One region of the Methyloferula stellata AR4 genome, then DNA from elsewhere that is predicted to be linked to it. Evidence: predicted binding sites of a transcription regulator. Region 1 holds the regulator's gene; each other region holds the start of a gene.
The links. Region 1 encodes PhoB, which activates phosphate uptake and scavenging genes when phosphate is short. Its sites were predicted from a motif close to TGTCATNNANCTGTCAT; they were not measured.
Positions count from the first base shown of each region.

Region 2: the regulator PhoB is predicted to act here: its motif matches at 2,373-2,389, upstream of phnC (phosphonate ABC transporter ATP-binding protein).
Region 3: the regulator PhoB is predicted to act here: its motif matches at 2,488-2,504, upstream of A3OQ_RS0120575 (phospholipase C).
Region 4: the regulator PhoB is predicted to act here: its motif matches at 2,383-2,399, upstream of A3OQ_RS0104265 (DUF2794 domain-containing protein).

Region 1 is NZ_ARWA01000001.1:2,249,726-2,254,428, forward strand. It holds gene pstS (phosphate ABC transporter substrate-binding protein PstS) at 1-28, shown strand, start outside; gene pstC (phosphate ABC transporter permease subunit PstC) at 153-1,148, shown strand; gene pstA (phosphate ABC transporter permease PstA) at 1,152-1,991, shown strand; gene phoB (phosphate regulon transcriptional regulator PhoB) at 2,086-2,835, shown strand; gene A3OQ_RS0111010 (ceramide glucosyltransferase) at 2,943-4,157, shown strand; gene A3OQ_RS0111015 (hypothetical protein) at 4,361-4,703, opposite strand, start outside.
Region 2 is NZ_ARWA01000001.1:3,348,882-3,353,584, forward strand. It holds gene aroQ (type II 3-dehydroquinate dehydratase) at 1-192, shown strand, start outside; gene accB (acetyl-CoA carboxylase biotin carboxyl carrier protein) at 196-669, shown strand; gene accC (acetyl-CoA carboxylase biotin carboxylase subunit) at 912-2,267, shown strand; gene phnC (phosphonate ABC transporter ATP-binding protein) at 2,448-3,173, shown strand; gene phnD (phosphate/phosphite/phosphonate ABC transporter substrate-binding protein) at 3,235-4,092, shown strand; gene phnE (phosphonate ABC transporter, permease protein PhnE) at 4,104-4,703, shown strand, end outside.
Region 3 is NZ_ARWA01000001.1:4,153,305-4,158,007, forward strand. It holds gene A3OQ_RS0120570 (chemotaxis protein CheB) at 1-1,667, shown strand, start outside; gene A3OQ_RS0120575 (phospholipase C) at 2,594-4,240, shown strand; gene A3OQ_RS23215 (cytochrome-c peroxidase) at 4,346-4,703, shown strand, end outside.
Region 4 is NZ_ARWA01000001.1:848,980-853,682, forward strand. It holds gene htpG (molecular chaperone HtpG) at 1-1,698, opposite strand, end outside; gene A3OQ_RS0104265 (DUF2794 domain-containing protein) at 2,532-2,864, shown strand; gene A3OQ_RS0104270 (hypothetical protein) at 3,129-3,479, shown strand; gene A3OQ_RS0104275 (DMT family transporter) at 3,483-4,421, opposite strand; gene A3OQ_RS0104280 (LysR substrate-binding domain-containing protein) at 4,533-4,703, shown strand, end outside.

The sequences.
Region 1 (4,703 bases):
CAGCGACGGCAAGCCCTTGCTGAATTAATAAGGTCTTGAAAGCGGCAAGCCGCGGACATGCGTCTCCGCGGCTTGCTTCTCTGAGGACGATGTGGACCCTTAATTTGATATCCTGCCGTTCCTTCGTTCTTCTCTGATATACGGACCGTAGTTTGGCTGACCTCACCATCGACACCTATACGATGCAGCTCGACAAAGAGCATAAGCGTGCTCGGGTTTTCACCCGATTCCGGCTGAGCGATGGGCTTTTCCGGCGTTGCACATTTTCTGCGGTCATGCTCGTCTTGGCCCTTCTCGGCGGCGTCATGATTGCGCTGGCCTATGGTTCGCTTCCTGCGTTCCAGGCCTTCGGCTTTGGTTTTTTCGTCACCGAGGTTTGGAACCCGGTCACCGATAAATTCGGCGCGCTGGCCCCGATCTACGGTACCGTTGTCACATCACTTATCGCCATGCTCATTGCCGTCCCTGTCGGCATCGGAAGCGCGATTTTCCTGACCGAACTTTGCCCGCAATCGCTGCGGCGGCCGATCGGCGTTGCGATCGAACTACTCGCTGCGATTCCCTCGATCATTTACGGCCTCTGGGGCCTTTTCATTCTTGCGCCCTTCCTGCAGCAGTATGTCCAGCCAGCCCTCATTTCGCTTTTCGGCAACATCCCGATCCTGTCGACGCTTTTCGCCGGGCCGCCTTATGGAATCGGCATTCTGACGGCCGGCTTCGTTCTGGCCATTATGGTGCTTCCGTTCATCACCTCGATCTCGCGCGATGTTTTCGAGACGGTGCCGCCGGTCTTGAAAGAGGCGGGCTATGGCCTCGGCTGCACCACCTGGGAAGTCTCGCGGAACGTGGTGCTGCCTTACACGGGCGTTGGCGTGATCGGCGGGATCATGCTCGGTCTTGGGCGCGCGCTCGGCGAAACCATGGCGGTCACTTTCGTTATCGGCAATGCGCATCGAATCTCCGGATCCATACTGGCCCCCGGAACGACGATCTCGGCGTCGATCGCCAATGAATTCACCGAGGCCGTCGGCGACCTTTACACGTCGGCTTTGATCGAACTTGGCTTCATTCTGTTCATCATTACCTTCATCGTCTTGGCGATCTCGCGGTTCTTGCTCTTGCGCATCGAACAGAAAAAGGGCGTTTGAACCATGTCCCGTTACGCGCAGCGCCGGCGTCTCAATTTCTTCTCGATCGGCCTTTGCTATGCAGCGGCGGCCTTCGGGCTTGGTTTTCTATTGCTGATCCTCATCGCCCTTGTCGGGAAGGGCGTGCGAGGCTTCTCGCTCGATCTCTTCACGCAGATGACCCCGCCACCCGGAAGCAAGGGCGGTCTCCTCAATGCCATTTATGGCAGTCTCATCATGACCTTCCTCGGTGTCGCCATAGGGACGCCGTTGGGCATGCTGGCCGGCACCTACATGGCCGAATATGGCCGCGGCACGAAACTGACCTTTATCGTGCGCTTCATCAACGACATCCTGCTCAGCGCGCCTTCGATCGTCATTGGCCTTTTCGTTTACGAGATCATGGTCTCGAAAATGGGCCATTTCTCCGGCATCGCCGGCGCCGTCGCCCTTGCGATCATCGTGATACCGGTCGTCGTGCGGACAACCGAAGACATGCTGCTGCTCGTCCCCGCGCAGATGCGGGAGGCGGCGACGGCGCTTGGCCTGCCGCGTTTTCATGTGATCACCAAGATCGCCTATAAGGCCGCGAGCGCCGGCCTCGTGACCGGTATCCTCCTGGCGATCGCCCGCGCCAGCGGCGAGACGGCGCCCTTGCTTTTCACGGCGCTGAACAATCAATTCTTCAGCTCCAACCTCAACGCGCCCATGGCCAGCCTGCCGGTCATTATTTTCCAGTTTGCGTTGAGCCCCTATGCGGACTGGCAGCAACTGGCCTGGTCAGGCGCGCTGATTGTCACCGCCGCTGTTCTTTGTCTTTCCATCGCAGCGCGCGTGCTCGCCCGCAAGGGGGTGGGCGGATGAATGACGGAATGAAAATGCTCGGGTCCTTTAACGCGTCTCATGCGTCGGTCTTATCGCCCTCTGCGCCTGTCTCAGCTTGGAAAGTGACTTCGGCATGAATGATACTCGCACCCGGCAAACGCGCGGGATTTCGTCCGGGGGCGCGCCGCGCGTCCTTGTGGTCGAGGATGAGGCAGCGCTCGGTCTGCTTCTCACCTATAATCTCGAAGCCCAGGGTTTCGACGTCGAATGCGTCGAACGTGGCGACGACGCGGAACTGCGCCTGAGCGAAGCGCCGCCCGATCTCGTCATCCTCGACTGGATGCTGCCGGGCGTTTCGGGGCTCGAAATCTGCCGCCGCCTGCGCGCGCGGGAAAGCACGAGATCGCTGCCGGTCATTATGCTGACCGCACGCGGCGAAGAGGGCGAACGCGTGCGCGGCCTCTCCGTCGGGGCGGATGACTATGTGGTAAAGCCCTTTTCTGTGCCGGAGCTTTTGGCGCGGGTGCGCGCCTTGTTGCGACGGGTGCATCCGGCGCGGATCGCGCCTTTGCTTTCGATCGGCGATTTGGAGCTTGATCGCGGCACGTGGCGGGTGCGCCGCGGCGGCCGCTCGCTTCACATCGGCCCGACGGAATTTCGCCTTCTCGAATGTCTCATGGAGCGGCCTGGGCAGATTTTCTCGCGGGCACAATTGCTCGACAGTGTCTGGGGCCACGCGGCCGAAATCGACGAGCGAACCGTCGATGTTCATGTCGGACGGTTGCGCAAGGCTCTGTCACAGCCGGATGAGGAAGATCCGATCCGTACCGTCCGCGGCGCGGGCTATGGTTTCGATGAAACCTTCGGCAAGGTGAGGAATTAGATTTTTGTAGCTAAAGCGTTCATGATGAGGGGCGGCCCGCGAGTCCTCGAAACGCGCGGCGCCCTGACAGCAGTCACTTCGGATATTGGTCGAGTATATCGGACGACATGACCTTTACGATCATCATGCTCGCAGTCGCGGGGCTTCTGCTCTTCCTCCAATATTTGACGGCCTTTCTGGCCTGGCTGCGTTGTCGTCCGTCGCGCGGCCGGCGCGACGCTCTGGCCTTGGAGAAGGTGGACACGTTTCCAGCGATCAGCCTGGTCCGGCCGCTGTGCGGGCTCGAGAGTTTTTCGGGCGACACGCTGCGCAGTTCTTTCACGTTGAGCTATCCGTCCTACGAACTGCTTTTTTGCGTCGCCGATCCATCGGATCCGATCATCCCTTGGGTGAGAGCGGCCATGCGCACCTATCCCGAGGTGCCGAGCCAGCTCATCATCGGCGACGAGAAGATCAGCATCAATCCAAAGCTGAACAATATGGTGCGCGGCTGGCAGACGGCACGCTTCGACCGGATCGCCTTTATCGACAGCAATGTCCTTCTCGCCCCCGACTTTTTGCAGAGCCTGATTCATGCGCTGCGCGACGATACAGGCGTCGTCTCGGCGCCGCCGATCGGGCTTTCGCCGCGCGGGTTCTGGGCGCATCTCGAATGCGCCTTCCTCAATACCTATGAGGCGCGCTGGCAATATGCGGCGGATGCTTTTGCGATGGGCTTCGCGCAAGGCAAGACCCTGTTTTTCCGCCGCTCCGAATTGGAGAGCGGCTTCATGGAGCTCGCGGATGAACCGGCCGAAGACGCGGCCTCGACCAAAATGGTGCGCCGGCGGGGCCTGAAGGCACGCCTTGCCATGCCTTCGTCGCAGCCACTCGGCGAAAGAAGCGTCAAGGATGTGTGGTCGCGGCAATTGCGCTGGGCGCGGTTGCGGCGCGTGACGTTCCCGATGGAGTTCGTCCCGGAAATTCTGACCGGAGCTGCGGTGCCGCTTCTGGCTTTGGCGCTTGCGGCCTATACGGCGGGTTTTTCGGTACCGCTCGCCGTTCTTCTCTATATTTTGGCGTGGTACGCGCCCGAGATCATCTTGGCGAAGCTCTGTCGCTGGCCGATCAACCCTTCTCTCGCGTTGGCGCTTCCTTTGCGCGACGGCATGATTCCGGCGCTATGGGTCGCGGCTTGGATGGGCCGCAACTTTACGTGGCGCGGCAATGGAATCGAGGTCGATGCGGCGAGCCCGCGCGGGTTTCGGCCGCGCGCCGCGACTTCGACAAAGCTCGTCTGGAAGCGGGTTCGGACGTCCTGGGATCGCGCCTTTCCGCGCTGAATCGCAACTTCAAGCGCGTTGCTCAAGCCTTTGTTTCAAAGACTATTTTTTCCGAAAAGTCGGGCCCACTTTCCCGGATGATGCTTTAATTCAAGCCGCACAGCATTTGGCTTGACGCATTGCTGTGTCGGAAAGCTCCTTGGATGCGCGGATCAAGTTCGCGCATGACGCCTTCTGACAATTCTATCGGAAGATCCGATGTTCTAGCGTTCTTTCTGTGCGTGCCAGCGGCCACCGCATTGCTGCGTCGGAACCGACCAGGCGCCCTGGCCGGATGCGCCTCTCAAGCGTCCTGAGACATGCGCAACGTCCGTTCCGCGATGGAAGGCGAAAGAGACGACACCATCCCCGCCGACGCGGCCAAAGGGCTGAACCGCGCTGTCGCTCGTAGCGACAATGAGACCATCGGACACGGTCACAGAGCCGCTCGCCGTCCTTTGGCAGTCGCCCACGTCCGTCGTGGCGTCGATCCGATAGGTGCCATCATAATTGGTCGCCGCAAAAGCAGGCAGGCTCACTGCGGCCACGAGCGTCAAAGCGAGGCCA
Region 2 (4,703 bases), 1.1 Mb from region 1:
ATCGATGCTATCAAGGGCACCAATGCCAAAGTGATCGAAGTGCATCTTTCCAACATTCACGCCCGTGAATCCTATCGTCACCATTCTTTTATATCCGGCGCGGCACGCGGCATCATCATGGGTCTTGGGGCGCTCGGCTACGAGCTCGCCCTCACGGCGATCTTCGCCGATATGGCCAAAAGCGAGAGTTGAGACATGAAGGAGCGGCCGGATACGGATAAAGGACAGGCGCCGGGCGCCGTCGACACGCGCCTCGTCGAAAAGCTGGGCGAGATCGCAACGCGCCTGAACCTCAGCGAGATCGAAATCCAGAATGGCGATTTCGCCATACGCGTGGCGCGCAATTTCGGACCACCTGTCGCGGTCCAGCCAGCCGTCCAGCAGCCTGCCGCAGCCGCAGCCGAACCTGCAGCGTCGGCGCCCAAGCCGGAAAGTGCCGGCACGGTCAAGTCGCCCATGGTCGGAACGGCCTATCGCCGCGCTTCGCCGCAGGCGGCGCCTTTCGTCGAGCTTGGCACCAATGTGAAGGCTGGCGACAAGATTCTGCTGGTCGAGGCGATGAAGACATTCAATGAAATCATCGCGCCCTGCGCCGGAACCGTGATCAGCATTCTGGTCGAGGACGGCCAGCCGGTCGAATATGGTCAGCCGCTGATGGTCATTGAGTGAAGGTCAGGCGCAAGCGGCGGGGTGTTCCTTCTCCCCTTGCGGGAGAAGGTGGCTTGCGAAGCAAGCCGGATGAGGGGTTATGTTTTCTTATCACCCCTCACCCGGTCGGCTCCGCCGACCACCCTCTCCCCCAAGGGGAGAGGGTTGGCGCCCCAGGCTGAAACCGACCAAAATCGCTTCACTCAACTGCCGGACGAACCCGGACCTTTCCCGCTCCGGGATAATGAAATAACCAGTAGGACATGTTCGACAAGATCCTCATCGCAAATCGCGGCGAAATCGCCTTGCGCATCCTGCGCGCCGCCAAGGAACTCGGTATCGCGACCGTCGCCATCCATTCGACGGCCGATGAGGAGGCGATGCATGTGAAGCTTGCCGACGAATCCGTCTGCGTCGGCCCGCCGCCCGCGCGGGATTCTTACCTCAACATTCCCTCGATCCTCGCCGCCTGCGAGATCACCGGCGCCGAAGCGGTTCATCCGGGCTATGGGTTCTTGTCCGAGAACGCCCGCTTCGCCGATATTCTGGCAGAGCACCACATCGCTTTCATCGGTCCCAAGGCCGATCATATCCGCCTGATGGGCGATAAGATCGAAGCCAAGCGCACGGCCATGCGTCTTGGCATTCCCTGCGTGCCGGGCTCGGAAGGCGGCATTACCGACGACAAGGAAGCCCTGCGCATCGCCAAGGATATCGGCTATCCGGTGCTCGTGAAGGCGGCGGCGGGGGGCGGCGGACGCGGCATGAAAGTGGCGCATTCGGCCGATGATCTCTCCTCGGCCCTTGAGACCGCGCGCACCGAAGCGAAGGCGGCCTTTGGCGACGATACCGTCTATCTCGAAAAATATCTCGAACGGCCGCGCCATATCGAAGTCCAGGTGCTCGGCGACGGACGCGGCCATGCGATCCATCTCGGCGAGCGCGATTGCTCGCTGCAGCGGCGGCATCAGAAAGTCTGGGAAGAAGGCCCCTCGCCTGCCTTGAACGATGCGCAGCGGCCCGAAATCGGCGAGATCTGCGCCGCCGCCATGCGCGAGCTTGCCTATGCCGGCGCCGGCACGATCGAGTTTCTCTACGAAGACGGCAAATTCTACTTCATTGAAATGAACACCCGCATCCAGGTCGAGCATCCGGTGACCGAAATGATCACCGGCTTCGATCTCGTCAACGAGCAGATCAAGATCGCGGCGGGCTCGCCGCTGTCGATCACCCAGGACCAAGTGGTACTGCAGGGCCATGCCATCGAATGCCGCATTAATGCGGAACATCCTTCGACCTTTAGGCCCTCGCCCGGCAAGATCACGCATTATCATCCGCCAGGCGGATTGGGCGTCAGGGTCGATAGCGCGGTCTATGCGGGCTATACGATTCCGCCCAATTACGACTCGCTCGTCGGCAAGCTAATCGTGCATGGGCGCAACCGGACCGAAGCCTTGATGCGCCTGCGCCGCGCGCTTGACGAATTCGTCATCGACGGGATCGAGACGACGCTGCCCTTGTTTCGCACGCTGGTCCGCAACGCCGATATTCAGAACGGCTTCTACGACATCCATTGGCTGGAGCGCTTTTTGGCGACAGGCGGGCTCGATCAGGGGTGATCCGGTGGATGCTACCGGCGCAAGGCTGACCGCCGCGCAAACGATCGTCTCACCCCACCGCTGGGACTGGATCTGCGCGGCATTATCATGCGGCGTTCACATTGCTGTAAAATAAGCGTCATGGATGCAGTCTATTCAAATCTCAATCGGTAGCGGCCGATCGATTGGGATTTGCAATTAATGCTTTCGCTCAATGCCGTTTCAGTCGTCTACCCAGGCGAACGAATGGCCATCCACCCGACGACCCTGGCATTTGCGCCCGACCAATTCACGGTCATTCTGGGGCCGTCGGGCGCTGGCAAATCGACCTTGCTGCGGACTCTAAACGGTCTTGTCCGTCCGTCGTCCGGGGCTGTGACGGTCGATAAACTCGGTGAGCTTGTCGGGCGGCTGCGAATGCGCCGGCACCGTGCGAGCACCGCGATGGTTTTTCAGCAGCATCATCTGATCGGGCGCATCTCGGTGCTTCGCAACGTGCTGATGGGCCGCCTTGGCTATTATTCGACCGCGCGCAGCCTGCTGCCTCTACCCCGGCGCGATCATTTGATCGCGATGGAAAGTCTCGACAAGGTCGGCCTCGCCGACGTCGCCCTCGTTCGCGCCGATACGCTCAGCGGCGGCCAACAGCAACGTGTCGGACTGGCCCGAGCCCTGGCGCAGCAGCCGGGTTTGATCCTCGCCGACGAACCGGTCGCAAGTCTCGATCCTGCAACCGCCCGCCGTGCGCTCACCCTGCTCCACGACATCTGCAAGCGCGAGTCCATCGCCGCGGTGGTCAGCCTGCATCAGGTCGATCTGGCGCGCGATTTTGCCGACCGCATCGTTGGCCTCTCAAGAGGACGCGTCGTCTTTGACGGCGAACCCGGCGATCTCAATCAGCAGCAACTCGACCACATCTACCACTGAGCCACGCATGGACCCGTCACGCATCCGACACTTCGATTAAACCCACAAGAGGCCAAAAGACATGACATTTTTCAGATCCCTTTTGACGGCACTCACTCTCCTTTTCGTAGCGGCCGCGCCGGTTCGCGCCGCCGACCCTGATCCGGCTCTGCTGCATGTCGCTCTGCTGCCCGACGAGAATGCGGCAACCGTCATCAAGAACAATCAGGGCCTGAAAGCCTATTTGGAGGCCACGCTCGGACGGCCGATCGAATTGGTGGTGACGACCGATTACTCCTCGATGATCGAGGCGATGCGCTTTGGCCGCGTGGACGTCGCTTATTTTGGTCCGCTGTCATACGTCTTGGCGAAGTCGAAAGCCGATATCGAGCCATTCGCGGCTTTGATGAAGAACGGCAAAGCGACTTATGAAGCGGTCGTTATCGCCAATGTGGCAAGCGGTATCTCGAAGCTCTCCGACATTCGCGGCCATGACGTCGCCTTCGGCGATGTCGCCTCGACATCGAGCCACCTCATTCCGAAGTCGATGCTCCTGCAGGAGTCTCTGACCGCTGGCAAGGATTACACGGAACATTTCGTCGGCGCCCATGATGCCGTGGCCATGGCGGTGCAGAATGGCAATGCGCAAGCCGGCGGTCTGTCGCGCCCCATCTTCGAGAGCTTGGTCGAGCGCGGCCTGATCTCGAAGGACAAGGTCAAGGTCCTGGCGACATCGACATCTTTTCCGGAATATCCCTGGGCCATGCGCTCGGATCTGAAGCCGGAACTCAAGGAGCACATTCGCACCGCCTTCTACGACTTGAAGGACCCGGCTGTGCTGAAGCAGTTCAAGGCGGACGGCTTTGTCGCCGTAAAGGATTCCGATTACGACGTCGTCCGGAACTTGGCCAAGATCCTTAAATTGAACCTGACCAACTAAGGCGGGCGGCGTTGAGTCTCTTCGTGCATTCGGATCGGCCAGAAGCGATGATGGGCGCCTCGGCCGATCTCATCATCGCTCGCGAGCGGGGCAAGCACGCACGATCCGCCATCGCGCTCGCGCTGGTGCTTGCGATCATCATCGCAAGCGCCGCCTATACGCAACTCTTCGACAGTGCCCGCTTGGCGCGCGGTCTGCCGGCGCTGGCGACGCTGGCGCGCGATATGATGCCGCCCGACTTCAGCAACGCGAAAAGCTGGCTGCATCCACTGCTCGACACCGCCGCGATGAGCATAGCCGGGACGGCGATGGCCGTTCTGCTGTCGCTGCCGCTTGCGGTTCTCGCGGCGCGTAACACCTCGCCCAACCTTGTCGTTTACGGCTTGGCGCGTGGCCTTCTCAACACCTTGCGGGCCATTCCGGAACTGATCATCGGCATTGTTTTCGTGGCCGCCGTCGGCTTCGGCGCCTTACCCGGAGTCTTGGCGCTCGGTCTTCATTCGATCGGCATGATCGGCAAATTCTTTGCCGAGGCGATCGAGCATTGCGACGAGAAGCCCGTCGAGGCCGCACTGTCCGTCGGTGCGACGCCTCTCCAGGTGATCGTGCAT
Region 3 (4,703 bases), 1.9 Mb from region 1:
TCATACGGCTTGATGAGACCGCCGCCGCAATGTCCGGCATGTTGAACACGCTGCTCGACATCAATCAGATTGAGGCCGGCACGGTCCACGTCGAAATGGTCAGCTTTCCCATCAATGATCTGCTTGATCGGTTAAGGGATGAATTTAGCTATCAAGCGCAAGCACAGAAGCTTGCCCTGCACGTCGTACCCTGCGGCCTTTTGGTTTACAGCGATCCACGTCTGCTTGAGCAGATGATCCGCAACCTCATCTCGAATGCCTTGAAATACACCAAGCACGGCAAAGTATTGCTCGGTTGCCGTCGACGCGAAGGGACGCTACGCATCGAGATCTGGGACACAGGAATTGGTATCCCGGAGGCGGAGCTTCAAACGATCTTCGAGGAATACCATCAACTCGACAATGCCGCACGGCAACCGAGCCATGGCCTCGGCCTTGGTCTTGCCATCGTGCAACGGCTGTCGGAGTTACTCGACCATCGTATCCGCGTCCGTTCGCATCTCGGCAAGGGCTCGGTCTTTGCCATCGACGTAGCGCTCCCAGCGAAAGGGACAGCTCCGCAGCTTGAATTTGACCAGCACCGGGGAGATGGCGGGATCGCCGAGAGCACAAGACATACGGGCGTGATCCTGGTGGTCGAGGACGATCGCGAAGTGCGCGAACTCCTCGATGTAATCCTGACCGAAGAGGGCCATCGCCCGGTAATAGCGTCCGACGGCCTCGCGGCGCTGGAGCTGCTGACTCAGCGGGCAATACAACCTGACTTGATCCTCACAGACTATAATCTGCCGAACGGAATGGATGGGCTCGAAGTCGCTGCGAAAATAAGAGAAAAACTTAATCGCCAAATACCGGTTATCATCCTCACGGGTGATATATCGACGAGCGCTTTGCGACGTATCGCCAGCCAAGACTGTGTACAACTCAACAAGCCGGTGAAGTCGATGCAAGTGACGCAGGCCATCCAGCGTCTCCTTCCGATTTTGCAACCCGTATCGAAATCTCATCTGCGGCGCGGTTTCAAAGCTGCCCAGAGTCCAGAGGCGGCCGTCATCTTTGTCGTTGATGATGACAACCACCTACGTGAGGGGATTCGCAGCTTGCTCGAGGCAGACGGACGGGTGGTCGAGGATTATGCATCTTGCGAAGCTTTCCTCGAAGTCTATCGTCCAGACCGCGAAGCGTGCCTCTTGGTCGATGCCTACCTGCCCGGAATGGGTGGGCTTGAATTGTTGCAGCGGCTACATGATGCGGGACATCGGTTGCCCGCCATCATGATCACCGGCAATAGTGATGTGCCGATGGCTGTTCAAGCCATGAAGGCAGGTGCTTTGGACTTCATCGAAAAGCCGATCGGGCGCGACGAGCTCCTCGCCTGCGTCGAGAATGCCCTCGAACACGCGAGGGATACGAGCAAACTGTCGACCTGGCGCGAGGAAGCCAGGACTCGCATCGCCGGTCTTACTCTGCGGCAACATCAGATCATGGATCTGATTCTTGCTGGCCACCCCAACAAAAATATAGCAGCGGACCTTGGCATCAGCCAGCGCACGGTCGAGAACCATCGCGCTACGATCATGATGAAGACAGGCTCGAAGTCACTTCCGGCTTTAGCGCGATTGGCCTTTGCCGCCGGCGGGATTGAGGCCAGTGAGCCACCCGCTTAACCTGTGCCCGCTAAGATTAAGACCCATCGCCGCTGGGTCTTGTTCATGCCTTAAAGCGCCTGGCCACTCTCCCGCAAAGCGGGTTCGTTCTTCGGCCCATTCCAGACACTGATGCCGAGCGGCACAATGATACTCTTAACGCGATCCAGAGTTGGCTCCGATGATTTGCGTGGCGGCTAAGCCTTAAAACCTCGATTTTGGAGCCTGCCGCAGGATCCCTTCACCCGCTCCCATTTTTATTAAGGTGCGCATGGCTAGCCGGTTCCGCGCCGTCCTATTCACTTCCGGCGTATATCGCGCTCGCAGGCACTGCCATCTGCCAGGGACTGCCACCCATCGCCTGGGTCGCCCATCTCGCGAAGCTCGCGTCGGATTATCGCAAGGCCGATGGTTCTTCGTGATTGCACCAAGCATAGGCTCCCTGCTTTGCGTGCGCTATGGATCATCATCAGTTGTGAAAACCTGTTTCGCACGCGGATCGACGATTAAAGTTCACGCTCATCGAAGTAGTCCCCGCCTAAAATTATATTTCAACGTGACAAGCCGATGATAATAGGCCGCGTCATTGACGACTCGAGTTCACGAAAAATTTGATTTGGTAGATGCGACGGCACATCCATCGCGACGGCTTCGAGAGATTTTTGCAATCGGATCAGAAAGCCCTCTTAACAACGGCGCTCCTCCTCCTATCGCGACGAAACACTGGGATCATTTTAGCCCGCGCAGCCTGCCGATCAGATTTTAAGGTCGGATCGTCAGCGTCGGAGCAGCGAATTACACTCAATAATTAACGGGCCGCAGGCTGATGAGAAGTACGCTTAGTCATCCGCATGTCACCACCTAACCCTACAAGGCGCCCGCCTATCCAAGGCCGCTTCCACTTTCAGGCAGCGACGTTCATTTCTTAGCATCATAAAGAGAGTTCCATGCAACGACATACTTCCAAGGCGGCGTCCGCCTTTTTTTTGTCGATGCTGCTCGCCGCTAACGGCAGCAGCCCGACCCTGGCAGCGAACCCGCAGGACGCACTGTCAACAGCAACTCCGATCAAACACGTCGTCATCATTTTCGGCGAAAATGAATCGTTCGACCATTATTTCGGCACCTACCCGCAGGCAGCAAATCCGGCCGGCGAACCTGCCTTCACGGCATTGCCGAATACGCCGAGCGTCAACGGGCTGACCTCGGCCCTGCTGACCGCCAATCCGAACGCCGCGAACGCAGGCAACGGCACAAACGCGATCAATCCCTTCCGCCTGGATCGCTCGCAGGCCCACACGTCGAGCCAAAATCACGCTTACGGACCAGAGCAAGCGGCCTTTGATAACGGCGCTATGGACCTGTTTCCGAAGAACACCGGCGCGGCCGGCACCGGCGGCACCGGCGTCTTCAACACCAAGGGCCTCGTGATGGGTTATTACGATGGCAACACGGTCACCGCGCTGTGGAATTATGCGCAGCATTTTGCGATGAGCGACAATTCCTACAGCTCGACATTCGGTCCGTCCACGCCCGGCGCTGTCAATCTGATCTCGGGACAGACCAATGGCGCAGTTGGTCACCCTGCGAGCAACGGCTCCAATCCCAGCAACAACATCAACAACATTGTCGCCGACGGCCAGGGCGGCTTTACGATGTACGGCGATAGCGACCCGTTTGGAGATGTCTGCTCCTCGACCACGGCGGCTACGACCGAGATGACCGGCAAGAACGTCGGTGATCTTCTGAACGCCAAGAACATCACCTGGGGCTGGTTCGAAGGCGGCTTCAATCTCACCGCAATAAACGCCAATGGCACGACCGGCTGCAAACGGAGCACGTCGTCGGTTACCGTCGGTTCCAATGTGACCGATTATAGCCCGCACCATCAGCCGTTCCAATATTATGCTTCGACGCGCAACCTCAACCACACGCGTCCGAGCTCGGTCGCCGCGATCGGTAAAACGAGCGATGGCGGAGCCAATCATCAGTATGACTTCAACGACTTCATCGCGGCGGTTCAGGCGGGCAATTTCCCGTCGGTCAGCTTCCTCAAGGCCGCGGCGATCCAGGACGCTCACCCCAGCAATTCGGATCCGATCGACGAGCAGACTTTCGTGGTCAACGTGATCAACTTCCTGCAGAACAGCCCCGAATGGAGCAGCACGGCAGTGATCATCGCATATGATGACTCGGATGGTTGGTACGACCATGCGAACAATGTCATCAATCCCTCGACCAGCGTGCAGGACGCTTTCAACGCGGCCGGACAATGCACCCCGATCGCGGGAACTCCTGGCGCGCTTTCCACGCCGCTGCCGGGCATCAACGGTCAGCCAGTCCAGGGCCGCTGCGGTTACGGTCCGCGTCAGCCCCTGCTGGTCATCTCGCCCTTCGCGAAGCCGAACTTCGTCGATCATACTTTGACGGACCAGTCGTCGATTCTGCGCTTCATCGAAGACAATTGGCTTAGCGGCCAGAGGATCGGTCAGGGTTCGTTCGACGCGCTCGCCAATCCAATCACCAACATGTTCGACTTCAATCAGAAGCCGAATCCGAAGCTGGTCCTCAATCCCAACCTCGGTACGCTCTGATAGCTAAACGACCATGAGCGAGATATCCGGGACGGATGGAGATAATCCATCCGTCCCAATTTCTTAAACTTTGTCCGTTCCTCGACCCCCGTACCGAGTTCTCCGATGAAGCGTTCCTCAGACCTCATGCCGGCCTTTTCCCGCACATGGTTCGCGCGACTGCCGGTCTTGCTATCCGTCGTGCTGGCGATGCCTTTCGCCGCGGCAGATCCCGTTCCTCCGGCGAGCCAAACCATAAGTCGCGGCTCCAATACTCCGGTTGAGCTCTCGGCGGTCGCGCAACTGGGACGCAAAATGTTTTTCGACCCGTCATTATCGAGGTCAGGGCAACTCGCCTGCGCGTCATGCCATAGTCCGGAACATGCCTACGGGCCGCCGAATGATCTCGCGGTGCAGCTCGGCGGACCGGATATGAAACGTGCGGGCCTTCGCGCCGTCCCGTCGCTGCGCTATTTGGAGCATA
Region 4 (4,703 bases), 1.4 Mb from region 1:
TTTCGAAATGCCGTTCGCATGGCCATGTTGCGCCAGCATCTGCTCGAGCCGCCGGTCGAGACCGGTTTCGGATGCGATGAGGCAGGCGGGACTTTCCGACAGGCGGTCGGACGCCCGCACGTCCTCGACGACATCGGCGAGTTCCTGCTTCATCAGAGCAAAGAGGCTCGCAAGTCCGGCGGAAGTCGCCTCGCTCGCAGGCAGCGGCGCGCCTTCCTTCAACGGAATGCTCTTGATGTCGGCGACGCCTTGCGACACGGATTTAAACGGCTTGCCGTCGAAGCCCGCGGCGGTGCCGACCCAAAAGGCATCGACCGGATCGGGCAACAGCAAAACCTCGATGCCGCGGGCGCGGAATCCTTCAAGTTGCGGGCTCGATGCAAGCCGCTTCAGATCATCGCCGAGAAGATAATAGATGGCGGTCTGGTTTTCCTTCAGGCCCGCGACATAATCGGCGAGCGTGCGCTTGCCCTCGGGAAAAGCGGAGGTCGGAAAGCGTGCGAGCTTGAACAGCGTGTCGCGACGCTCGGGGTCTTCGTAAAGACCTTCCTTCAGGACGCTGCTGAAATGCTCCCAGATCTTGTCGAAGGCGGCCGCGTCGGTTTCGGCCAATTTGGTCAATTCCTGCAGGACGCGATTGGTGACGCCCTTCTTGATCGCCGCGAAAAGCGGGCTTTCCTGGATCATTTCGCGTGAGAGATTGAGCGGCAGATCGGCCGTATCGACGACGAGGCTGACGAAGCGCAGCCATCTCGGCATGATATCGGCGTCGGGTGCGATCAGAACATGGCGCACATAGAGTTTCGAATGGCCTTTGCGGGCGGGATCGAAGAGGTCGAAAGGCTGGCTGCCCGGCACGAAGGCGAGCACCGTATATTCGTAGCGCCCCTCCGCGCGCCAATGCAGCGTCAGCGCCGGCTCATCGAATTGGCCCGAGATGCTGTGATAGAGCTCCTCATATTGCTCTTGCGTGATGTTGCTTTTGGGCTTTTCCCAAAGCGCGCCGCCCTCGCTCAGGACCTTCGGCTCGGCGCCGGGCGAAGCGATCAGCTCGATTTGAATGGCAAGCGCGCTTGAATGTTCGCGTACGATCCGCTCGATGCGGTAGTCTTCGAGATAGTCCTTCGATCCCTCGTTGAGCGTCAGGATCACCCGCGTGCCCCGCGACGGTGCCTGGTCGAGCGCCAGCGGCGCGATGGAAAACGTGCCCTTGCCGTCCGAACTCCAGACGTGAGCCTCATCGGAACCGGCGCGGCGCGATTCGACATCGACATGCTCTGCCACCATGAAGGCGGCATAAAAGCCGATGCCGAACTGGCCGATCAATTCGGCCCCGACGGGCTGGCCCTCGGCGCTTTCGGCATTGAGCTTGTCGAGAAAGGCGCGGGTGCCCGAGCGGGCGATCGTGCCAAGCGAATCAGATAGTTCCTCGGCGGACATGCCGATCCCATTGTCCTCGACGCTGAGCTTTCCAGCCTCCTTGTCGATGGTGATCTTGACGCTGAATGGCGCTTCCCCCGCCATGAGCGCGGGATTGGACAGGGCCTCGTAGCGCAATTTCTCGCAGGCATCGGCTGCGTTTGAGAGAAGTTCGCGCAGGAAAATATCGCGGTCCGAATAGACCGAATGAACCATTAAATAGAGAAGTCTGGCGACATCCGCCTGAAACGCATGCGATTGAGCTTCGACCTCAGACATATTGCTCCCCTGTCACCCTTGAACCGGACTTCTATAGTGGCTCTTGCGCCGCGCCGCGCGCCAAAAAGTCCTAAGCCTAGAACAGGTGACGTTCAGGTAGAAACATTTGGCGCGTCATGCGCGGACTTGATCCGCGCATCCAGGCACGACTCACTACCCGAGCGCCTGGATGGCCGGGTCAAGCCCGGCCATGACGCAACTGAAAGTCCGGCGCTCTAGCTGTTGGCGCTCATATCGCCGCACTCAGCGAAAGATTCAAGAAGGCTCGCCAAGGAGTCGGGAATCGCCCACGGAAAACGGCGGCCGAAACGAGAAGAGCCGGCCGAAGCGATGCTTCGAACCGGCTCCTATGCCATCGCGTCTAAACTTTACTCGCTCGAATCAAAGGTCCCGGGGGGCTGGGGGGCTGACGAATCCGGGGCGCATCTACCGAGCCGCGCGTTGACATTTGCAGGTTCGACTTTCTCTGCGGCAGGCGCTGGGCTGCAAAACGGCAAAACTATGATTTGCCCGTGCCTTAGCCGGTATGGCGATGGCTCGGGCACGGGCAAGGGATTGAGCTCGCGGAGCTATTTGTAAAAGCCGCCCGTTTTAGCGGCAAATATCACGTTGTCGTTATTGGAATTCCGGCATCGGAAGGGCTCCGGCCGCGCTTTAAGAGTTTGTTTCGGGATCATGCTAGGCCGTCGTAAAACCGTTACTGAAAGCTTGCCGCGGGGCCCGCTTCGCGCGATCATCAAGGCTGGGTTCCAGCGGATGGCGGGCGCATGAGCGATTTGGAGTTGGATGAGGATAATCGGGCCGCGGGTCGCGCCGAGCGGGGAATTTATTCCATGCAGGCGGCGGCCCGCCAGAAACCCGCCCCCGAAATCGTCTCTTTCGACCGCCTAGAGCTGCGCGAGATCCTCAATCTCTATGGCCGCAAGGTCGCGGAAGGCGAATGGCGCGATTACGCCATCGATTTTAACGCGCAGGAGGCGGTCTTCTCGATCTTCCGCCGCGCCTGCGAATATCCGCTCTACCGCATCTTCAAAAACCCGCGTCTGGCGCGCAAGCAAGGCGCCTTTTCCGTCGTCGCGGCGTCGGGCGTCGTCTTGAAGCGCGGGCATGAGCTGAAAAACGTCATCCGCGTGCTCGACAAGAAGCTCACGCTCGTTTCGGGTTAGAGCAGGCCACACGTTTGGCCGTCATTGCGAGCGCCGCGAAGCAATCCAGAATCACGGCTCCCAACCCTGGCCTCTGGATTGCTTCGACATAGCCCGTTGCCTGCAATGGGCGTCGCACTGCGATCTCGCTGTTGCGATAGATCGCCAGCGATGCAACGCCCTATGGCTCGCAATGACCGTGTGGTTGGCGTCATCGAAGCCTTTTCAACCAAGCGCCTTGTCTGCTTAATGGACTTAACTGCTCTGGCCGGATCATTGAATGCCATGAACGACAGTTATTGGACCTTCTGGGATGGCAGCAAAGTGGATAAGCCCGACGCGCAGGATTATCTCGACCTTTTCGGGCAGTATAAAAAGGACTTCGGGCCGGTCTATACGGAGCCGGAAGACGATCGCTACCGGCTGCTGTTCGACCAGATCTGCAGGCTTCTGGTTCAGCCGTCCAATTTCAATCTCTCGATGCCGCAGGAATTCCGCGCCACCGCGCAGCGCTATCTCGCGGGCGACGAGGCGACCGTCGTGCATGTGCGCGACCCGGAGATCCGGCATTTCATGCTGAGCGATCTCTATGACTACGTGCATCTGCGCCACAAGATGGGCGGCCCGGCCTGGTAGAGGCTAGATCCTGGCCTCGGTTTGCTGCGGCGGGTTCGTTTTGCTGCCCGGCCGGGTTACCAGATAGATGCCCAGGACGACCGGCAGAATGCCGAGAAAATCTTGGGCGACGACCTGCTCCCCGAGGACGAGCCACGCAAACAGCATTGCCAGCGGCGGCATCAAAAAGTGAAACGAACTCGCAGCCGTCGCTCCGCACACCCTGAGAAGATGGAACCATAAGAGAAATGCCAATATCGATCCGCCCAGCACGAGGAAGGCGAAGGCGCCGATGAGCCGTGCGCTCGGCACGATGTCGCCAAGGCTCGACACGCTCAGTGCGACGGGCGCGAGCAGGATGCCGGCCGCCAGATTTTGAATGCCGTTGCCGATCCATAAATTGCCCTTCGGCGCGAGACGTTTGAACAAAATCGTCCCGGTTACGATCGAGGCCAGCGAGACGAGCGTGAACAAAATGCCGTGCAGACTATCGGTGCCCGCCGAAAGACGGTGGGCGACGATGAAAGCAACGCCGACCACGCCGAGAAAAAGGCCGGCAAGCTTGCGCCACGTCAGCGCTTCGCCGAGGAATAGCGCTGCCAAGAGCGCGGTGAAGACCGGATTGGCGCTGACGATCAAACCGCCGAGACCTGCCGACACGGATTGAAGCCCGATATAGGCAAAGCCGAGATAGAGGGCGTTATTGGCGAGGCCAAGGATCGCGAACACGCCGATATCGCGCCATGACAATGACCAAGCCTCACCGCGCACAGCCGTGAACCCGAGGATGAGAAGTCCGGCCGTCAGGAACCGCCCGGCGAGCAGCAGAAGCGGCGGGCAATCCATAACGCCCACCTTGCCGGCCACGAAGGCAAAGCTCCACAGCACGCAAAAGGTGCCGATATAGACCGGCAACAGGTTGAATGTGCCGCGGGACACGCGTTCGGCTGGCGCAAGGGACATGGGGGTTTCGGGCATGGGGGCCTCTCCTCTGGCCCTCTATTTGGCGCAGCCCCTTTTCATTTGAAAATTAAATGATAAAATCATTATCAGTTATAAAATGAATGAATTGGCATGTTTGATCTCGACCTCCTGCGCAGCTTCGTCTCGGTGGTGGATGCCGGCGGCTTCACCCGGGCCGGCGAGCGCGTGCATCGGACTCAATCCACGGTCAGCCAGCAGATCAAACGGCTCGAAGAGGATTTGAGGCGTCCCCTGTTCCATCGGATCGGCAAGCAAGTCACG